2 regions of the Sphingomonas benefaciens genome follow, and region 2 is predicted to be linked to the other one. Evidence: predicted binding sites of a transcription regulator. Region 2 holds the regulator's gene; the other holds the start of a gene.
What was found. The regulator LexA, encoded in region 2, represses DNA repair genes until DNA is damaged. The targets are predictions, from matches to a motif close to GTTCCNCNCTTGTTCT.
Positions count from the first base shown of each region.

Region 1: a site for LexA is predicted at 7,019-7,034, ahead of radA (DNA repair protein RadA). Genes of this name have one in related genera too.

Region 1 covers NZ_JBREIC010000001.1:256,210-264,542, reverse strand. Annotated here, with positions in the region: gene ACU5AX_RS01205 (glycoside hydrolase family 31 protein) at 1-674, opposite strand, end outside; gene ACU5AX_RS01200 (glycerol-3-phosphate dehydrogenase) at 736-2,241, opposite strand; gene glpK (glycerol kinase GlpK) at 2,298-3,788, shown strand; gene ACU5AX_RS01190 (hypothetical protein) at 3,811-4,209, opposite strand; gene ACU5AX_RS01185 (TetR/AcrR family transcriptional regulator) at 4,429-5,052, opposite strand; gene ACU5AX_RS01180 (hypothetical protein) at 5,183-5,560, shown strand; gene radA (DNA repair protein RadA) at 5,618-6,997, opposite strand; gene ACU5AX_RS01170 (glutathione S-transferase family protein) at 7,175-7,879, opposite strand; gene ACU5AX_RS01165 (glycosyltransferase family 4 protein) at 7,953-8,333, shown strand, end outside.
Region 2 covers NZ_JBREIC010000001.1:692,303-700,635, reverse strand. Annotated here, with positions in the region: gene ACU5AX_RS03305 (sensor histidine kinase) at 1-282, shown strand, start outside; gene ACU5AX_RS03300 (hypothetical protein) at 290-496, opposite strand; gene ACU5AX_RS03295 (citrate synthase) at 496-1,779, opposite strand; gene gltX (glutamate--tRNA ligase) at 1,797-3,230, opposite strand; gene ACU5AX_RS03285 (ComEC/Rec2 family competence protein) at 3,256-5,523, shown strand; gene lexA (transcriptional repressor LexA) at 5,808-6,497, opposite strand; gene ACU5AX_RS03275 (molybdopterin molybdotransferase MoeA) at 6,556-7,734, opposite strand; gene moaC (cyclic pyranopterin monophosphate synthase MoaC) at 7,731-8,201, opposite strand; gene trpC (indole-3-glycerol phosphate synthase TrpC) at 8,198-8,333, opposite strand, start outside.

The sequences.
Region 1 (8,333 bases), 440 kb from region 2:
TGGCCGAAGTCGAACCAGGTCCGCCAGCTGTTGTCGAGGAAGATGCCGTAGCTGCCGCCGTCGCCGCCGACGCCGATGAAGAAGGGGATCGACTTGTAGATCGGATCTTCCGCGCTGGTGAAGCCGAAGGCGTCGGTGTTCCAGTCGACGAAGCTCTTGCCGCGCCGGTCGAGCCCACCGGTCTTGTCGCCCAGCCCGAAATAATGCTCGCCCTGTGGCATCGCCTTGGCGAAGCCGAAGCCCTTGCCGTCGCGGCGGAAGGGCGCGGCGTCGGCGGAGATGACCTTGCCGGCCGGATCGGTCACCGTCATCCGCCCGTCCGCGGCAAAGGCGACGCGCAACGCGGCGGTGGTGAAGCCGTCGGCGGTCGGTGTCACCCGCGCCCGCTGCTTGCGGACCGCGGCGTCGACCGCCCAGCTCGCATCCTCCGGCATGGCGCCGTTCTGGCCGATGCGGATGCGCAGGATGGCGTCGGTCAGCGCGACGACGCGGATCGTCTCCGCCCCCAATCGCACCGCGACGCCGTCGGGCTGCGCAGTCACCACCGCGGCCGTGGCGGCGGCCGGCGCGGCCGCCTGCGCGATCGCGGCTCCCGGCAGCAGCGCGATCGGCGCGAGCGTCAACAGCAGCGCGGCGCGCCGGCAGGCGAAGGGCGTAAAGCCTCGCGAGGTCATGATTCTCTCCCTGGGGATGGGTCTGTATTGCAGTCCCGGTTGCGGGAGCGATGCCTGCGCGTCAACTGCGGATGACGGCGGCCAGATAGGCCGACAGCCGATCCGCCGTGCCTTCCGGCACGTGCAGGCCGAGCTTGCTGCGCCGGAACAGCACATCCTCCGCCGTCCGCGCCCATTCGTGCACGAAGAGATGATCGACCTCGCGCGTCCACAGCCCGCCGCCCAGGTCATCGCCCAGATCGGCCGGCACCTCTGCGCCGTCCAATATCGCTTCGGCCCCGGTGCCATAGGCACGCGCCAGCCGCCTGAGGAAGCCCGCCTCGAATCGCGGATAGCGGGCCGCGAGCGCGGCCACCAAGGGGTCGAAGGCGGCGAAGTCGCCGCCCGGCAAGACGGCGCCCCGCGTCCAGGCCGGTCCCGCCGCCGGAAACCAGCCCGCCAGCCGGTCCATCGCCTGTTCCGCCAGCCGGCGGTGCGTGGTGATCTTGCCGCCGAACACGCTGAGCAACGGCGGGCTCGTCGCGTCGCCGTCGAGATCGAGCACATAGTCGCGCGTCACCGCCGAGGCGTTCGCCGCATGATCGTCGTACAGCGGCCGGATGCCGGCATAGCTCCACACCACCGCCGGTGCCGCGCCGGTGAAATAGCGCGCGATCGTCGCGAGCAGATAGGCCGTCTCGTCGGCATCGATCGCCGCCGGCCCCGGCGCGCCGCTCCATGCGACGTCGGTCGTGCCGACCAAAGTGAACCGCCCCTCATAGGGGATGGCGAACACCACCCGCCCGTCCGGGTTCTGCAGCAGGAAGGCGTGTTCGCCCTCGTACAGGCGCGGCACGACGATATGGCTGCCCTTGATCAGCCGGACGCCGCGATCGCTCGAGCCGTGCGGCAGGCGACCGAGCACCTCCGCCACCCATGGTCCCGCCGCATTGACCAGCGCGCGCGCGCGCAGCGGTACCGCCCGGCCCGCGATCCGCGCCTGCCAGCCGTCGCCGTCGCGCGATGCCCCCTCGAACCGCGTCCGCGTCAGCACCGTCGCGCCGCGATCCGCCGCATCGCGCGCGGTCAGCACGACCAGCCGGCTGTCTTCCACCCAGCAATCCGAATAGACGAAGGCGCGGCCGCCGTCCTTCAATCCGGCACCGCGCAAATCGCGGTCGAGCCGGATCGTCTCGGTCGCCGGCAGCCGCCGTCGCCCGCCGAGATGGTCGTAGAGGAACAGCCCCGCGCGCACCATCCACGCCGGCCGCGGCGAATGGGTCTGCGGCAGCACGAAGCGCAGCGGCCAGATGATGTGCGGCGCCATCCCCCACAACGTCTCCCGCTCGATCAGCGCCTCGCGCACCAGCCGGATTTCGCCATATTCGAGATAGCGCAGGCCGCCGTGGATCAGCTTGGTCGACGCCGACGAGGTATGGCTGGCCAGATCGTCCTGCTCGACCAGCAAGACGGACAGGCCACGTCCGGCCGCATCGCGCGCGATCGCGACGCCATTGATGCCGCCGCCGACGACCAGCAGGTCGACCGTGTCCGGCGCGGCGGCCGCCAGCTTTCGATTGACGCTCACGCCCGCCAGCATGACACAGGCCCGGTCAACCGCAAAGCCGACAGGGAGAGGCCCGCGTGGCACCGCCGCAGCATATCCTCGCGATCGATCAGGGCACCACCTCGACGCGCGCGATCGTTTTCGATGTGCGCGCGCAACCCGTCGCCACGGCTCAGGTCGAATTCGCGCAACATTATCCGCAGCCCGGCTGGGTCGAGCACGATCCGGACGACATCTGGCGCGACACGCTCGCCGTCGCCCGGCGCGCGATCGCCGACAGCGGCGTCGGCGCGGCCGGCATCGCCGGCATCGGCATCACCAACCAGCGCGAGACGGTGGTGCTGTGGGACCGCGCAACCGGCGCGCCCGTCCATCGCGCGATCGTCTGGCAGGATCGCCGCACCGCCGATGTCTGCGCCCGGCTGCGCGCCGAGGGGCATGAGGACATGGTCCGCGCCCGGACCGGCCTGCTGCTCGACCCCTATTTCTCCGCCACCAAGCTCGCCTGGATGCTCGACACGCTGCCCGGCGTGCGGACGCGGGCGGAGCGCGGCGAGCTCGCCTTCGGCACCATCGACAGCTTCCTGCTCTGGCGGCTGACCGGCGGCGCGGTGCATGCGACCGACGTCACCAACGCCGGCCGCACCCTACTGTTCAACATCCACACCGGCGCCTGGGACGCGGATCTCTGCCGCCTGTTCGGGGTGCCGATGGCGCTGCTGCCCGAGGTCCATGACAATGCCCATGTCTTCGGCGACACCGCCGCCGGCCTGTTCGACGCGGCGATCCCGATCGCTGGCATCGCCGGCGACCAGCAGGCGGCGCTGTTCGGCCAGGCCTGTTTCGAGGCCGGCATGGCCAAGTCGACCTATGGCACTGGCTGTTTCCTGCTGCTCAACACCGGCGAAGAGGCGGTCGCGTCGGGCAACCGCCTGCTCACCACGCCGGCCTGGCGGCTCGACGGCCGCACCACCTATGCGTTGGAGGGATCGATCTTCGTCGCCGGCGCCGCGGTCAAATGGCTGCGCGACGGCATCGGCGTCATCACCCATGCCAGTCAGACCAACGACCTCGCCACCACCGTCCCCGACAGCCATGGCGTCTATATGGTCCCCGCCTTCGTCGGGCTCGGCGCGCCTTATTGGGACCCGGAGGCGCGCGGCGCGATCTTCGGCCTGACGCTGGGCGCCACCCAGGCGCATCTCGCCCGCGCGGCGCTGGAGGCGGTCGGCTATCAGACGCGCGACCTGATGCAGGCGATGGCCGACGACGGCGGCGATGCGCCGGCCGCGCTACGCGTCGACGGCGGCATGGCGGCGAACGACTGGCTCTGCCAATTCCTCGCCGATCTTTTGGAGGTGCCGGTCGAGCGGCCGGAGCATCTCGAAACCACCGCGCGCGGCGCCGCCTTTCTGGCGGGGCTGGCGACCGGCGTCTGGCCCGATCGCGCCGCGCTGGCCGCGACCTGGCGGCGGGGGCAGCGGTTCATGCCGGGGATGGCGGACGCGCAGCGCGCGCATTTAGTCGAGGGATGGCGCCGCGCCGTGGCGCGGACGCGATCGCAGTGAGGGGGTACGACAGCCGGTCGGCTCAGGCGCGGCGATGCGCCTCCGCCTCGCGCGCCGCGGCGATGCCGTCGACGACCAGCTCATATTCCGCCGGCGAATAGCCCGAGGCGAGGAAGGCGCGGACCTCGGCCGACGGCACCGAATAGCCGCGGCGCCAGCTCAGCACCGCGATGCGGCGCAGCGCCTCCAGCTTCGGATCGGCGAGCTGCGTGCTCGCCTTGATGCCGAACACCCATTCGAGCAGCCGCGACAGCACGCCCGGCGCGCGCAGGCTCGACGGTCCGTCGCGGCGTGCCAGCGCGATCACCGACCGCTCCAATTCGCTCAGGCTCGGCCGGTCCTCGACCAGCGTCAGCCGCCGCACCGCCTCGACGCGGGCATAGCCTGCCATGCCGGGCTCCGCGAATGCCAGATAGGCCATGTGTACCTCCCTCTTCGCCAGTTGCGCGCCGACCCCGCCGCTCCCGTCGGGAGGGACGCGCTTGCCGCGGTCAACCTGTCATCTTGCCGAAAGCCGACCGGCGGTTCGCTTCGCTTGCTACCGATCTTCTATACTGATCGGTATAGAAGCCCGTTCACCCTCGGTCAAGCATTATGTACCGGTCGGTAGAAAAAGATTTTCGCCCGTCGGGCGCTCCGCTCAGCGGCCCGGCCAGATCTGCAGCGCGGTATCGACCACCCGCTCCAGATCGGCGCGCGTCGCGCCTGACGACGCCTGCACCGCCATCCCCTGCAACAGGGCATAGAGAAAATGGGTCAGGCCGGTCGCATCGATCGTCGCGGGCAGGTCGCCATCGCGCTGCGCCTGGGCGAAGCGGTCGACCAGCGCCTGCTGCGACGATTGGCGCCGTGCGATGACCGCCGCCTTGATCGCCTGCGCCTCGTCGCCGCAGGCCATGGAGTGGATCACGCCGAGGCAGCCGTGCGGCTCGTCGCGCCCCATCTGGGCCGCCAGCGCGCCACGTAGGATATGCTCCGCCACCGCCCGCGCGCTCGGCTGTTCCAGCGCCCGGCGGGTATAGGCCAGCTTCTCCTGCTCGTAGAGGTCGAGCGCCTTGTGGAAAAGCGCCTCCTTGTTGCCGAAGGCGGCATAGAGGCTCGGCCGGGTGATCCCCATCGCCTCGGTCAGGTCGGTGAGCGAAGCCGCCTCATAGCCCTTGCTCCAGAATACGCGCAGCGCCGCGGCGAGCGCGGCATCGGTGCAGAATTCGCGCGGCCGCCCCTTGGACGCGGGGGCCGGCGCCAGGGCCAGATCACTTTCCATATCGATCGGTATATATATCGCCGGCGCGAAAAGGAAAGGCCCCGGCACCCCGCCCGCCGTTCCCCTGCCCGGCCCATGGATATTCCTGACCCTGCGGGACGTTGACCCCGGCAGACCCGAGGAGACGATGATGAACGACAGCAAGGTCGATCCCGAGCGCGGCGACCGCGGCCCGTTCGACGCCGATCAGGGCACCTTCGGCCAGGACTATAATCGCGAGCGCGAGGCCGCGATGGGACGCGACAACCCCAGCGGCACGGTCGGCGCGCGCCCCGGCGACTCACCGCCGCCGCGCGATCCGAACCTGCCCGCCGACAACGGCCGCCGCGCCTATTTCGACCCAGAGACCGGCGAGGTGCACGGCAGCGGATCGTCCGCCGGCGGCGGCAATCCCGGCGACGATCTCAACAGCGACGCCGGCGGCGGCGACGGCTATCCGCTGACCGGCCGTGCCGGCACGGTCGAGCAGGCGCCGGACGATCTCGGCCCGCCGCATTTCAAGGAATAGCGGCCGTATCGAGACGCCCAGCGGGGCGGCGCGGCCCAGCCGCCCGCCCCCTTCGCCTCATCCCCGGCCGAGCATATGGTCGACGAATTGTGCCAGCGTGCGGAATCCCGCCAGCTTCAGCCCGCCGTCCTCGCCACCCTTGGTCATCGCCACCGGCACCAGCGCCCGTTCGAAGCCGAGCTTCGCCGCCTCCTTTAGCCGCAACGCGCCATGCGCCACCGGGCGGATCTCCCCCGACAGGGAAATCTCGCCGAACGCCACCGCATCGACCGGTACCGGCCGTTCAGATAGCGCGGACACCAACGCCGCCGCCACTGCGACGTCGGCTGCCGGGTCCTGCACGCGATAGCCGCCGGCGACGTTGAGATAGACTTCCGCCGAGGAGAAGGAGAGGCCGCAGCGCGCCTCCAGCACGGCGAGGATCATCGCCAGCCTGCCGCTGTCCCAGCCGACCACCGCGCGACGCGGCGTCGCCCCGCTCGCCAGCCGGACGGTCAGCGCCTGGATCTCGACCAGCACCGGCCGCGTCCCCTCCAGCGCCGGGAAGACGGTCGCCCCCGTCACCCCCTCCTCGCGGTTGGTCAGGAACAGCGCCGAGGGGTTGGACACCTCGCTCAGCCCCTCGTTCTGCATCGCGAACACGCCGATCTCGTCGGTGCCGCCGAAACGGTTCTTGATCGCGCGCAGGATTCGATATTGGTGACTGCGTTCGCCCTCGAACGCGAGCACGGTGTCGACCATATGCTCCAGCACGCGCGGCCCGGCGATGCTGCCGTCCTTGGTGACATGGCCGACGAGCACCAGCGCGGTGCCGCGCTCCTTGGCGAAGCGGATCAGCTCCTGCGCCGAGGCGCGCACCTGGCTGACCGTGCCGGGCGCGCCCTCGATCGTGTCGGAATGCATCGTCTGGATCGAATCGATCACCAGCAGCGCCGGCGGCGCGCCCATCGACAGGGTGGTGAGGATGTCGCGGGTCGAGGTCGCCGCCGCCAGCTGCACCGGCGCCGCGCCCAGCCCCAGCCGCCGCGCCCGCAGCCGCACCTGGTCCGCCGCTTCCTCGCCGGAGACGTACGCCACGCCCCGCCCAGCGCTCGCCAGCTTCGCCGCCGCCTGCAACAGCAACGTCGACTTGCCGATGCCGGGATCGCCGCCGATCAGCGTCGCCGATCCCTCGACGAAGCCGCCGCCGAGCGCCCGGTCCAGCTCGGCGATCCCCGTCGCCATCCGTTCGGGCAGCGCGATGTCCGCGTCGAGCCCGACCAGTTGCACCGCCCGCCCGCCGCTCTGCAGATTGTGCTTGGCGTGGAACGGCGTGACCACCGAGGGCGCTTCCTCGACCAAGGTGTTCCATTCCGCGCAATCGGCGCACTGCCCCGCCCAGCGGTGCGACACCGATCCGCAGGCCTGGCAGACATATCGTTTCTGGGGCTTCGCCATGGCGGCGGATATAGCGACGCAGGAACGATTAGGGAACAGCAATCCTCCCCGGCACGAGGAGGTGGCAGCGCGTCAGCGCTGACGGAGGGGGCCGTCCACGCAGCGCAACGCCCGTGGAAAGCCCTCCACCGCCTTCGGCGGCCCCCTCCCCGCGAGCGGGGAGGATTTCCGCTAGGCCTATCCTCGCGGCGGGATGTTGAGGCCGCGCTGCACCGCCGGTCGGGCCAGCCCCCGCTCCAGCCAGGCCGCGACATTGCCGAACTGGTCGAAGCCGACCAGCTCGCGCGCCTCGTAGAAGGTGATCAGGTTGCGCACCCAGCCCAGCATGGCGATGTCCGCAATCGAATAATGGTCACCGAGGAACCAGCTGCGATCGGCCAGCACCCGGTCCATCACGCCGAGCAGCCGCTGCGCCTCCGCGACGTAGCGGTCGCGCGGCCGCTTGTCCTCCCAATCCTTGCCGGCGAATTTGTTGAAGAAGCCGAGTTGGCCGAACATCGGACCGACGCCGCCCATCTGGAACATCACCCACTGGATCGCCTGCCACCGGTCCGCCGGCCCCTGGCCGAGCAGCTGGCCGGTCTTCTCCGCCAGATAGAGCAGGATCGCACCGCTTTCGAACAGCGTCAGCGGCACGCCGCCCGGCCCTTCCGGATCGATCATCGCCGGGATCTTGCCGTTCGGGTTGAGCGAGACGAAGGCGTCCGACTTCTGGTCGTCCTTGGCGAAATCGACCAGATGCGCCTCATACGGCAGGCCCGTCTCCTCGATCATGATCGACGCCTTGACGCCATTGGGCGTCGGCAGCGAGTAGAGCTGGATGCGATCGGGATATTGCGCCGGCCAGCGCTGCGTGATCGGAAAGGCGGATAGGTCGGCCATGGTCGTCAACTCCCTCGTCGGTTGCGCCCCGACATAGTCGTGCCGCAATCGCCGCGCTATGGCCGACGCCGTCATGCAACCGTCGGATCTTCGCGTCGCGCTGTTCAGCGGCAACTACAATTACACGCGCGACGGCGCCAATCAGGCGCTCAACCTGCTGGTCGGGCATCTGCTGCGCCAGGGCGTGACGGTGCGCGTCTATTCGCCGACCATCGATCCGCCCGCCTTTCCGCCGACCGGGGATCTCGTCTCGGTGCCGGCGATCCCGATGCCGGGCGGCCGCGCCGAATATCGTCTGGGCCGATATCTGCCCGCGGCGACGCGCACCGATCTGGAGGCCTTCGCGCCCAACATCGTCCACGTCTCCGCGCCCGAGTTCCTCAATCACGGCGCGGTCACCTGGGCACGGCGGCACCGCGTGCCCGTCGTCGCCTCGTTCCACACCCGCTTTGAA
Region 2 (8,333 bases):
AATGCCGTCCGCTATTCGCCGCCGGGCGGCGTCGTCACGGTCACCGCCGCGCGGGTCGGCACAATGGCCGAAGCGGTGGTCGCGGATCAGGGCAAGGGCATCGCGCGCGACGATCAGGCGCGCATCTTCGAGAAGTTCGAGCGGGTCGACCCCAGCGAGCCGGGCGGCAACGGCCTCGGCCTCTATATCGCGCGGCGGCTGGCGCGGGCGATGGGCGGCGACCTGACGGTGGCGAGCGCGCCGGGCGAGGGTGCGACCTTCACCCTGACCCTGCCGGCCTGATCGCCGTTCAGCGCCGCGGCAGGCGGCGGGCGACCAGGATCAGTAACAAGCCTAGGACCGTGACGGCGCTGCCACGGTCGGCCCAGATCCGCTGGTCGAGCATGAAGCTCGACTGCGGCCAGTGGATGTACCCCAGTCCCTGGCCGATCCACAGCGCACCGGTGAGCGCCAGCAGCACGCCCACCGCCACCAGGATCGGCCGGAGACGGCGCATCAGCGCTGCGCCAGCGGGACGTAGCTGCGCTGCGTCGGGCCGGTGTAGAGTTGGCGCGGGCGGCCGATCTTCTGATCCGGATCGGTGATCATCTCGTTCCACTGCGCCACCCAGCCGACGGTGCGGGCGAGGGCGAACAGCACGGTGAACATCTCCGTCGGGAAGCCGATCGCCGACAGGATCACGCCCGAGTAGAAGTCGACGTTCGGGAACAGCTTCTTCTCGATGAAATAATCGTCGCTGAGCGCCAGTTCCTCGAGCCGCAGCGCGGTCTCGAACAGCGGGTCGTTGACCTTGAGCGCGTCGAACACCTCGCGCACGGTCTTCTGCATCACGGTCGCGCGCGGATCATAGTTCTTGTAGACGCGGTGACCGAAGCCCATCAGGCGGAACGGATCGTTCTTGTCCTTGGCGCGGGCGATGAACTCGGGGATGCGCTCCGGCGTGCCGATCTCGCGCAGCATGTTGAGCGCCGCCTCGTTGGCGCCGCCATGCGCCGGGCCCCACAGGCAGGCGATGCCCGCCGCGATGCACGCGAACGGATTGGCGCCCGACGAACCGGCAAGGCGCACGGTCGAGGTCGAGGCGTTCTGCTCGTGATCGGCATGGAGGATGAAGATCCGGTCCATCGCCTTCTCGACCGCCGGATTCACCTCATAGGGCTCGGCCGGCACGCCGAACGTCATGCGCAGGAAGTTGCCGGTGTAGCTCAGCGCATTGTCCGGATAGAGGAACGGCTGGCCGACGCTGTACTTGTGCGCCATCGCAGCGATCGTCGGGATCTTCGCGATCAGCCGATGCGAGGCGATGGTGCGCTGCACCGGATCGTGGATGTCGGTCGAATCATGGTAGAAGGCCGACAGCGCACCGACCACGCCGCACATGATCGCCATCGGATGCGCGTCGCGACGGAAGCCGCGGAAGAAGGCAGCCAGCTGCTCGTGCACCATCGTGTGGCGGGTGATCGTGCCGGTGAAGGTGTCGAGTTCCTCGCCCGACGGCAGCTCGCCGTTGAGCAGCAGATAGGCTACCTCCATGAAGCTCGACTGCTCGGCCAGCTCGCCGATCGGATAGCCGCGGTGCAGCAGTACGCCCTCGTCGCCGTCGATATAGGTCAGCGCCGAGCGGCACGACGCGGTCGAGGTGAAGCCGGGATCATAGGTGAAGGCGCCGGTCTGCGCATAGAATTTGCGGATGTCGACCACGTCCGGGCCGACCGAACCCGACATGACCGGGTATTCGAACTGCTTGCCCTCCAGGGCGACTGTCGCGTTGTCGGTCATGTCAGTGTCCTTCCTAATCAGACTGTCATCCGGTCCGCGATCCGGCCGAGGCTTTCCTCCTTGCCGAGAAGCGCGAGCACGTCGAAGATGCCGGGCGAGGTTTTACGCCCGGTGAGAGCGGCGCGGAGCGGCTGGGCGACCTGGCCGAGCTTGACGCCCTGGCCGTCCGCCACCTGCCGTACCGCTGCTTCGGTCGTGTCCTGATCCCACTGCTGCACTGCGTCAAGCGCCGTGTGCAGCTGCGCAAGCAGTTGCGGCGCGGTACCGCCGAGCAGGTCCGCCGCGGCCTGATCCAGGTCGAGCGGTCGGTGCGCGAAGAGGAACCGTGCACCCTCCGCCAGTTCGTTGACATTGGCGGCCCGTGCCTTCAGGAACGGCATCGCCTGCGTCAGCAGCGGGACCGCCGCCTCGCCATAGCCCCCGATGCCGGCGACCAAAGCGGCGAGCCGCGCATCGTCGGCCGCCCGGATATAATGGCCGTTGAGGTTCTCGAGCTTCTTGAGGTCGAAGCGGGACGGGCTCTTGCCGACGCCATCAAGGTCGAACCAGGCCACCGCCTGTTCGCGGCTGATGATCTCGTCGTCGCCATGTCCCCAGCCCAGGCGCAGCAGATAATTGTCGAACGCCTCGGGCAGGATGCCCAGCTCGTCGCGATAGGCCTCGATGCCGACCGCACCGTGCCGCTTCGACAGCTTGGCGCCGTCGGTGCCGTGGATCAGCGGAATGTGGGCGTAGACCGGCTCCGGCCAGCCCATCGCGCGATAAATCGGCAGCTGACGGAAGGCGTTGTTGAGGTGATCGTCGCCGCGGATGACGTGCGTCACGCCCATGTCATGATCGTCGACGACCACGGCCAGCATATAAGTCGGTGTACCATCCGAACGCAGGAGGATGAGATCGTCGAGCTCGGCGTTCTGCACCGTCACCGATCCCTGGACGCGATCGTCGATCGTAGTCGCGCCCTCGCGCGGGGCACGCAGCCGGACCACATAGGGCTCGCCCTCCGGATAATCGGTCCGGTCGCGCCATGGCGAGCGGATGCGCAGCGGCCGCTTCTCGGCCTGCGCCGCCTCGCGCTGCGCGGCGATCTCCGCCTGCGTCATGTAGCAGCGATAGGCATTGCCGCTCGCCACCATCTGATGCGCCACCTCGGCATGGCGATCCGCCCGCGCGAATTGAAAGACGGCGTCGCCGTCCCAGTCGATGCCGAGCCAGGTCAGACCAGCGAGAATCGCGTCGATCGCCGGCTGGGTCGAACGGACGCGGTCGGTATCCTCGATGCGCAGCAGGAAGGTGCCGCCGTGATGGCGTGCGAACAGCCAGTTGAACAGCGCGGTGCGCGCGCCGCCCAGGTGCAGATAGCCGGTCGGCGAGGGCGCGAAACGGGTGACGACGGCCTTGCCCGTCGCTTCGGAAATGCCGTTCGCGTCGTGATCCGATGATGCGCCCAACCGCGCCTGCTCCTTACGGTTCGAGATGATGGCTGTCACAGCCGGGGCGGCCCCTAGCACGCGCCTTCCGCGCCTTCAAATCCCGCCACCCGTCGCCGACGCGGCGATAGGCCCGCGGATCGAGCGGTGGCTGGAGGCAGAACGCGACCAATTGCCCCTATGGCTGCCGGTCGCGCTCGGCGGCGGCATCGCCGCCTGGTTCGTCCTGCCCGACCCGCGGCACTGGCTCGCCACCCTTAGCGCGCTTGCCGCCATCGCGCTGGCGGCGCTCACCGCGGGCCGCGGCGATCGGGCGAGCCGGGCGATCGGCATCGGCGCGGCGGTGGCCATGCTCGGCCTCGGCCTTGCCTGGTGGCGGGCCGAGCGGGTCGCCGCGCCCGTCCTCGCGCGGCCGGCGGTGGTGCGCGTGACCGGGACGATCGAACAGGTCGAGCCGCTGCCGGCGCGGGGCCTCGTCCGGCTGACCGTCGCACCCTTTGCGATGAGCGGCCTGCCGAAGCGACTGCGGGTCAATGTCGATGCGGCCGCGCTGCCACAGGGCGGAGCGGCCGGCGCGACGGTGACGCTGACCGCGCGGTTGATGCCGCCGCCCGCTGCCGCCGTGCCCGGCGCCTATGATTTCGCGCGGGTCGCCTGGTTCGCCGGCATCGGCGGCACCGGCCGGGCATTCGGGCCGGTCGCGCAGCGCGGCGGCGGCGACGGCGGGTCGTGGCGGGCGATGCTCACCCGGCACATCACCGATCGGCTGGAGGGCAGCCGCGGCGGCATCGCCGCGGCACTGGCGACCGGTGACGAGGGTGCGATCACGCAAGATGATTCCGATGCCATGCGGCGAGCGGGGCTGGCGCATCTGCTGTCGGTCAGCGGCCTGCACATCACCGCGGCGGTGGCCGCGACGATGCTGCTGGTGATGCGGCTGCTCGCGCTCTGGTCGTGGCTGGCGTTGCGCGTCCGCCTGCCGCTGGTTGCCGCAGCGGCAGGCGCCGCGGCGGCGATCGGCTATACCCTGCTGACCGGCAGCCAGGTGCCGACGATCCGGTCCTGCGTCGCGTCGCTGCTCGTGATCGGCGCGCTCGCTCTGGGCCGGCAAGCGATGACGCTGCGCCTGGTCGCGGCCGGCGCCGGCGTGGTCCTGCTGATCTGGCCGGAGGCGCTGGTCGGACCGAGTTTCCAGCTGTCCTTTGCCGCGATCGGCGCGATCGTCGCGCTGCACGCGCATCCGCGCATCGCCGCCGCCTTTCTAGCGCGCGACGAGCCGCGCTGGCGCCAGCTGGTCCGCTCGCCCGCCTCGTTGCTGCTGACCGGCTTCGTCGTCGAGGCGGCGTTGCTGCCGATCGCGGTCTACCATTTCCACAAGGCCGGCCTGTACGGCGCCATCGCCAATCTCGTCGCCATCCCGCTGACCACCTTCGTCGTCATGCCGCTGGAGGCGCTGGCGCTGCTCTGCGATCTCGTCGGGCTCGGCGGACCCGTGTGGCGGCTCGCCGATGGGTCGCTCCGCTTCCTGCTCTGGCTGGCCCATCGCGTCGCGGCGCTGCCGGGCTCCGCCACCGCAATCGCGACGGTGCCGACCGGCGCCTTCGCCGTGTGCGTGCTCGGCGGGCTGTGGCTTGCTTTGTGGCGGACGCCGCCGCGCTGGTTGGGTGTGCTGCCGCTCGTCCTGGGTTGCGGCTGGATCCTGATCAGCCCGCCGCCCGATCTGCTGGTAACAGGCGATGGCCGGCATCTGGCGGCGCGCACCCGTGACGGCCTGTCGATCCTGCGCGACCGCGCCGGCGATTACACACGGGCGATGTTGAGCGAGACGGGCGGTGTCGATGGAGAGCCGGCCTTCCTCGCGGACAGCACCGCGGCGCACTGCACGCGCGATGCCTGCGTCATCGCGTTGGACCGCGGCGGGCGCCGATGGCGGGTGCTGGCGACACGGAGCCCCTATCCGCTGCCCTGGCCGACGCTGATCGCGGCATGTCGGCAGGCGGATATCGTGATCAGCGAACGGCGGCTGCCGCGTGGCTGCACGCCCCGCTGGCTGAAGCTCGACGCGCCGGTGCTGGCGGAAACGGGTGGGGTGGCGGTGACCCTCGCTACGCGTCGGATCGTCACCGTGCGCCAATCCGGCGACGCACACCCTTGGCTGCATCCGCCCGTCGCACGCCCGGCCGCAGCGGTGCTGTATCGACCGGACGGCTGGCGCGGCCGGAACATCGTGACGCAATGTCACGGTGGCGGCTGCCGATCCCGCGTGACCTATCGCCATGACAAGACGTCGCCGCCGACAAACGCGTCACGCTGACGAGCCGAGACCCGAGAGGTCAACGACGAACGCTGGAAGCCCATGCCGCGGCCTGGCCTCGCTACGCGACCGCTCACCTGCGGATCTGGGGTGCCCCCACGTCACAGGCGGGGACCGACCCGGACGCCGCGTCGGCGACTGCAAAGCGCATCGGCGGTCGATCGGTGGCATCGTACGACCGAAGCAAGCGCCACCAATGGCGGGGAATGCGCCCTAGCGTCTGTCCCAAACCGGGACATTCCGGTGTCGTGCTTGTCACTGCCTCGCGAACTGACGCAGCAACTTCAATCGTAACGCCGCAGGATGCCCGACAGCTTGCCCTGCACGCGCACGATGTCCGGCGTGTAACGCTGCGGTTCGTACGCCCGATTGGCCGGATCGAGGCGGATCATCGCACCTTCCCGGCGGAAGTATTTGAGCGTCGCCTCGCTCTCCTCGATCAGCGCGACGACGATCTCGCCATCGCGAGCGGTTTCGGTCCGGCGGATCAGCGCATAGTCGCCGTCGAGGATGCCCGCCTCGACCATGGAATCGCCGGACACTTCGAGCGCGTAATGCTCGCCTGAGCCGAGCAGCGCGGCGGGTACCGCGAGCATCGAACTGCCCTCGAACGCCTCGATCGGCACGCCGGCCGCGATCCGGCCATGCAGCGGGATCTCGACCACGTCGTTGGCCGGCTGCGGCGCCGGGCGCACGTTGCCGCGTGCCGCAGGGGCAGGCACGGATGCGGCCGCCGCAGGCGCTGCCTTGCGCTCGGGCCGCTCCGGCATGCGGAGCACCTCCAGCGCCCGCGCCCGATTGGGCAGACGGCGGATGAAATGTCGTTCTTCCAGCGCGCTGATCAACCGGTGCACACCGGATTTGGACTTGAGGTCGAGCGCTTCCTTCATTTCCTCGAACGACGGGGAAACGCCGGTTTCCTCCAGCCGATCGTTGATGAAGCAGACGAGCTCGTGCTGCTTGCGCGTGAGCATTGGGCGGTCCTTCCCGTCAGAACAGACGCGGAACTTCTAGGGAACGGACCGGCGCTCGTCAAGCGATCATGAGGATTTCTGCCGAGTCGCCCGTCTGCGCGGCCGGGGCGCCGGCGGGGCGGACGATCAAGCAATGCGACCGCGCAAGCGTCAACAGCATCGAACTGTCCTGTATGGTCGACGCATATGCGCGGCCTTCGCGAAGTTCGGCGCGCAGATAGTCGGTGCGGCCGCCGTTCGCCGGCAGACTTTCGCCAAGGATCGTGCTGGTCGTGCGCGGCAGCGGGTTCCGGGCGCCGGCGAGATGCGCGATCACCGGCCGCACGAACAGCGTCGCGGTGACAAAGGCCGAGACCGGATTGCCCGGCAGGCCGAGCACCAGCGCCGCGCCGATCCGGCCGGCCATCATCGGCTTGCCCGGCCGTAACGCGATGCGCCAGAAATCGATCGCGCCGCCGGCGGCCTCCAGCGCCGGCCGGACGAGGTCGTGGTCGCCGACCGACGCGCCGCCGGTGGTGACGATCAGGTCGGCGTCGACGCCGGCGAAGGCATCGCGCAAGGTGACGAGATCGTCGGGCAGGATGCCGAGGTCGACGAGGTCGATCGGCAGGTCGGCGAGCATCGCCGCCAGCATCGCGCGGTTGGACTCCGGCAGGGCGTCACAACCGGCGCTGCCTGGCTCGACCAGTTCGTCACCGGTGGCGCAAAGCGCGACGCGGATGCGGCGGCGGACGGGGATCGTGCCGAGACCGCCGGTCGCCGCGACGGCGAGACGGGCGGGGGTGATCCGCTCGCCGGCGGGAATCAGCACGTCGCCCGCGTCGAAGTCGAGGCCGCGGCGCCGGACGTTGCGGCCCAAGGTGCCGGGGCCTTCGCCGGTCAGTCGGACCGACACGCCATCGGCCGCGACCTCCTCCTGCACCATCACCGTATCGGCACCGGCCGGCATGGTCGCGCCCGTGAAGATACGCACCGTCTCGCCGGGTGCGACGGATGCGGCGAACGGGCGCCCGGCGGCGCTCTCGCCGATCAGCGTCCAAGGGCCGGGAAGGTCGGCATGGCGAATCGCATAGCCGTCCATCGCCGACAGGTCGCTTGCCGGTTGCGTCCGCCGTGCCAGGATATCGTCCGCCGCCCAGCGGCCATGTGCCGCGGCCAAGCCGACCATTTCGGTCGCGACCGGCGCAGCCAAAGCGAACAGCCGCGTCTGCGCCTCCGCGATCGGCAACAGGCTCATGCGGCGTGCCAGTCGCGCGAGGCACCGCCCGATTTGGCGAGCAGGCGGATATTCTCGATCGTCATGCCGCGATCCATCGCCTTGGCCATGTCATAGACGGTGAGCAATGCCGTCGACACGGCGGTCAGCGCCTCCATCTCGACCCCGGTCTTGCCGTCGGTCGCGGCGCTCGCGGTGGCGGTGATGCCGTCGTCGCCAATCTCCAGATCGAGCGTGACCTTGGTAAGGGGCAGGGGGTGGCAGAGCGGGATCAGCTCCGCGGTCTTCTTCGCCGCCATGATGCCGGCGATGCGCGCGACGGCGATCACGTCGCCCTTCTTGGCCAGCCCGTCACGAATCGCGGCGAGTGCGTCGGCCGCGATCCGGATGCGGCCGCTGGCGGTCGCCTCACGCTGGGTCGGCGTCTTGCCGCCGACATCGACCATATGCGCGGCGCCGCTCGCGTCGAGGTGGGTGAGGCGACTCACGCCACCAGCGCCTGCACCGCGGCGGTCAGATCGTCCTGCCGCATCAGCGATTCGCCGATCAGGAAGCAATGCACGCCATGCGCCGCCAGCGCGTCGAGATCGGCACGGCCCGACAGGCCGCTCTCTGCGACG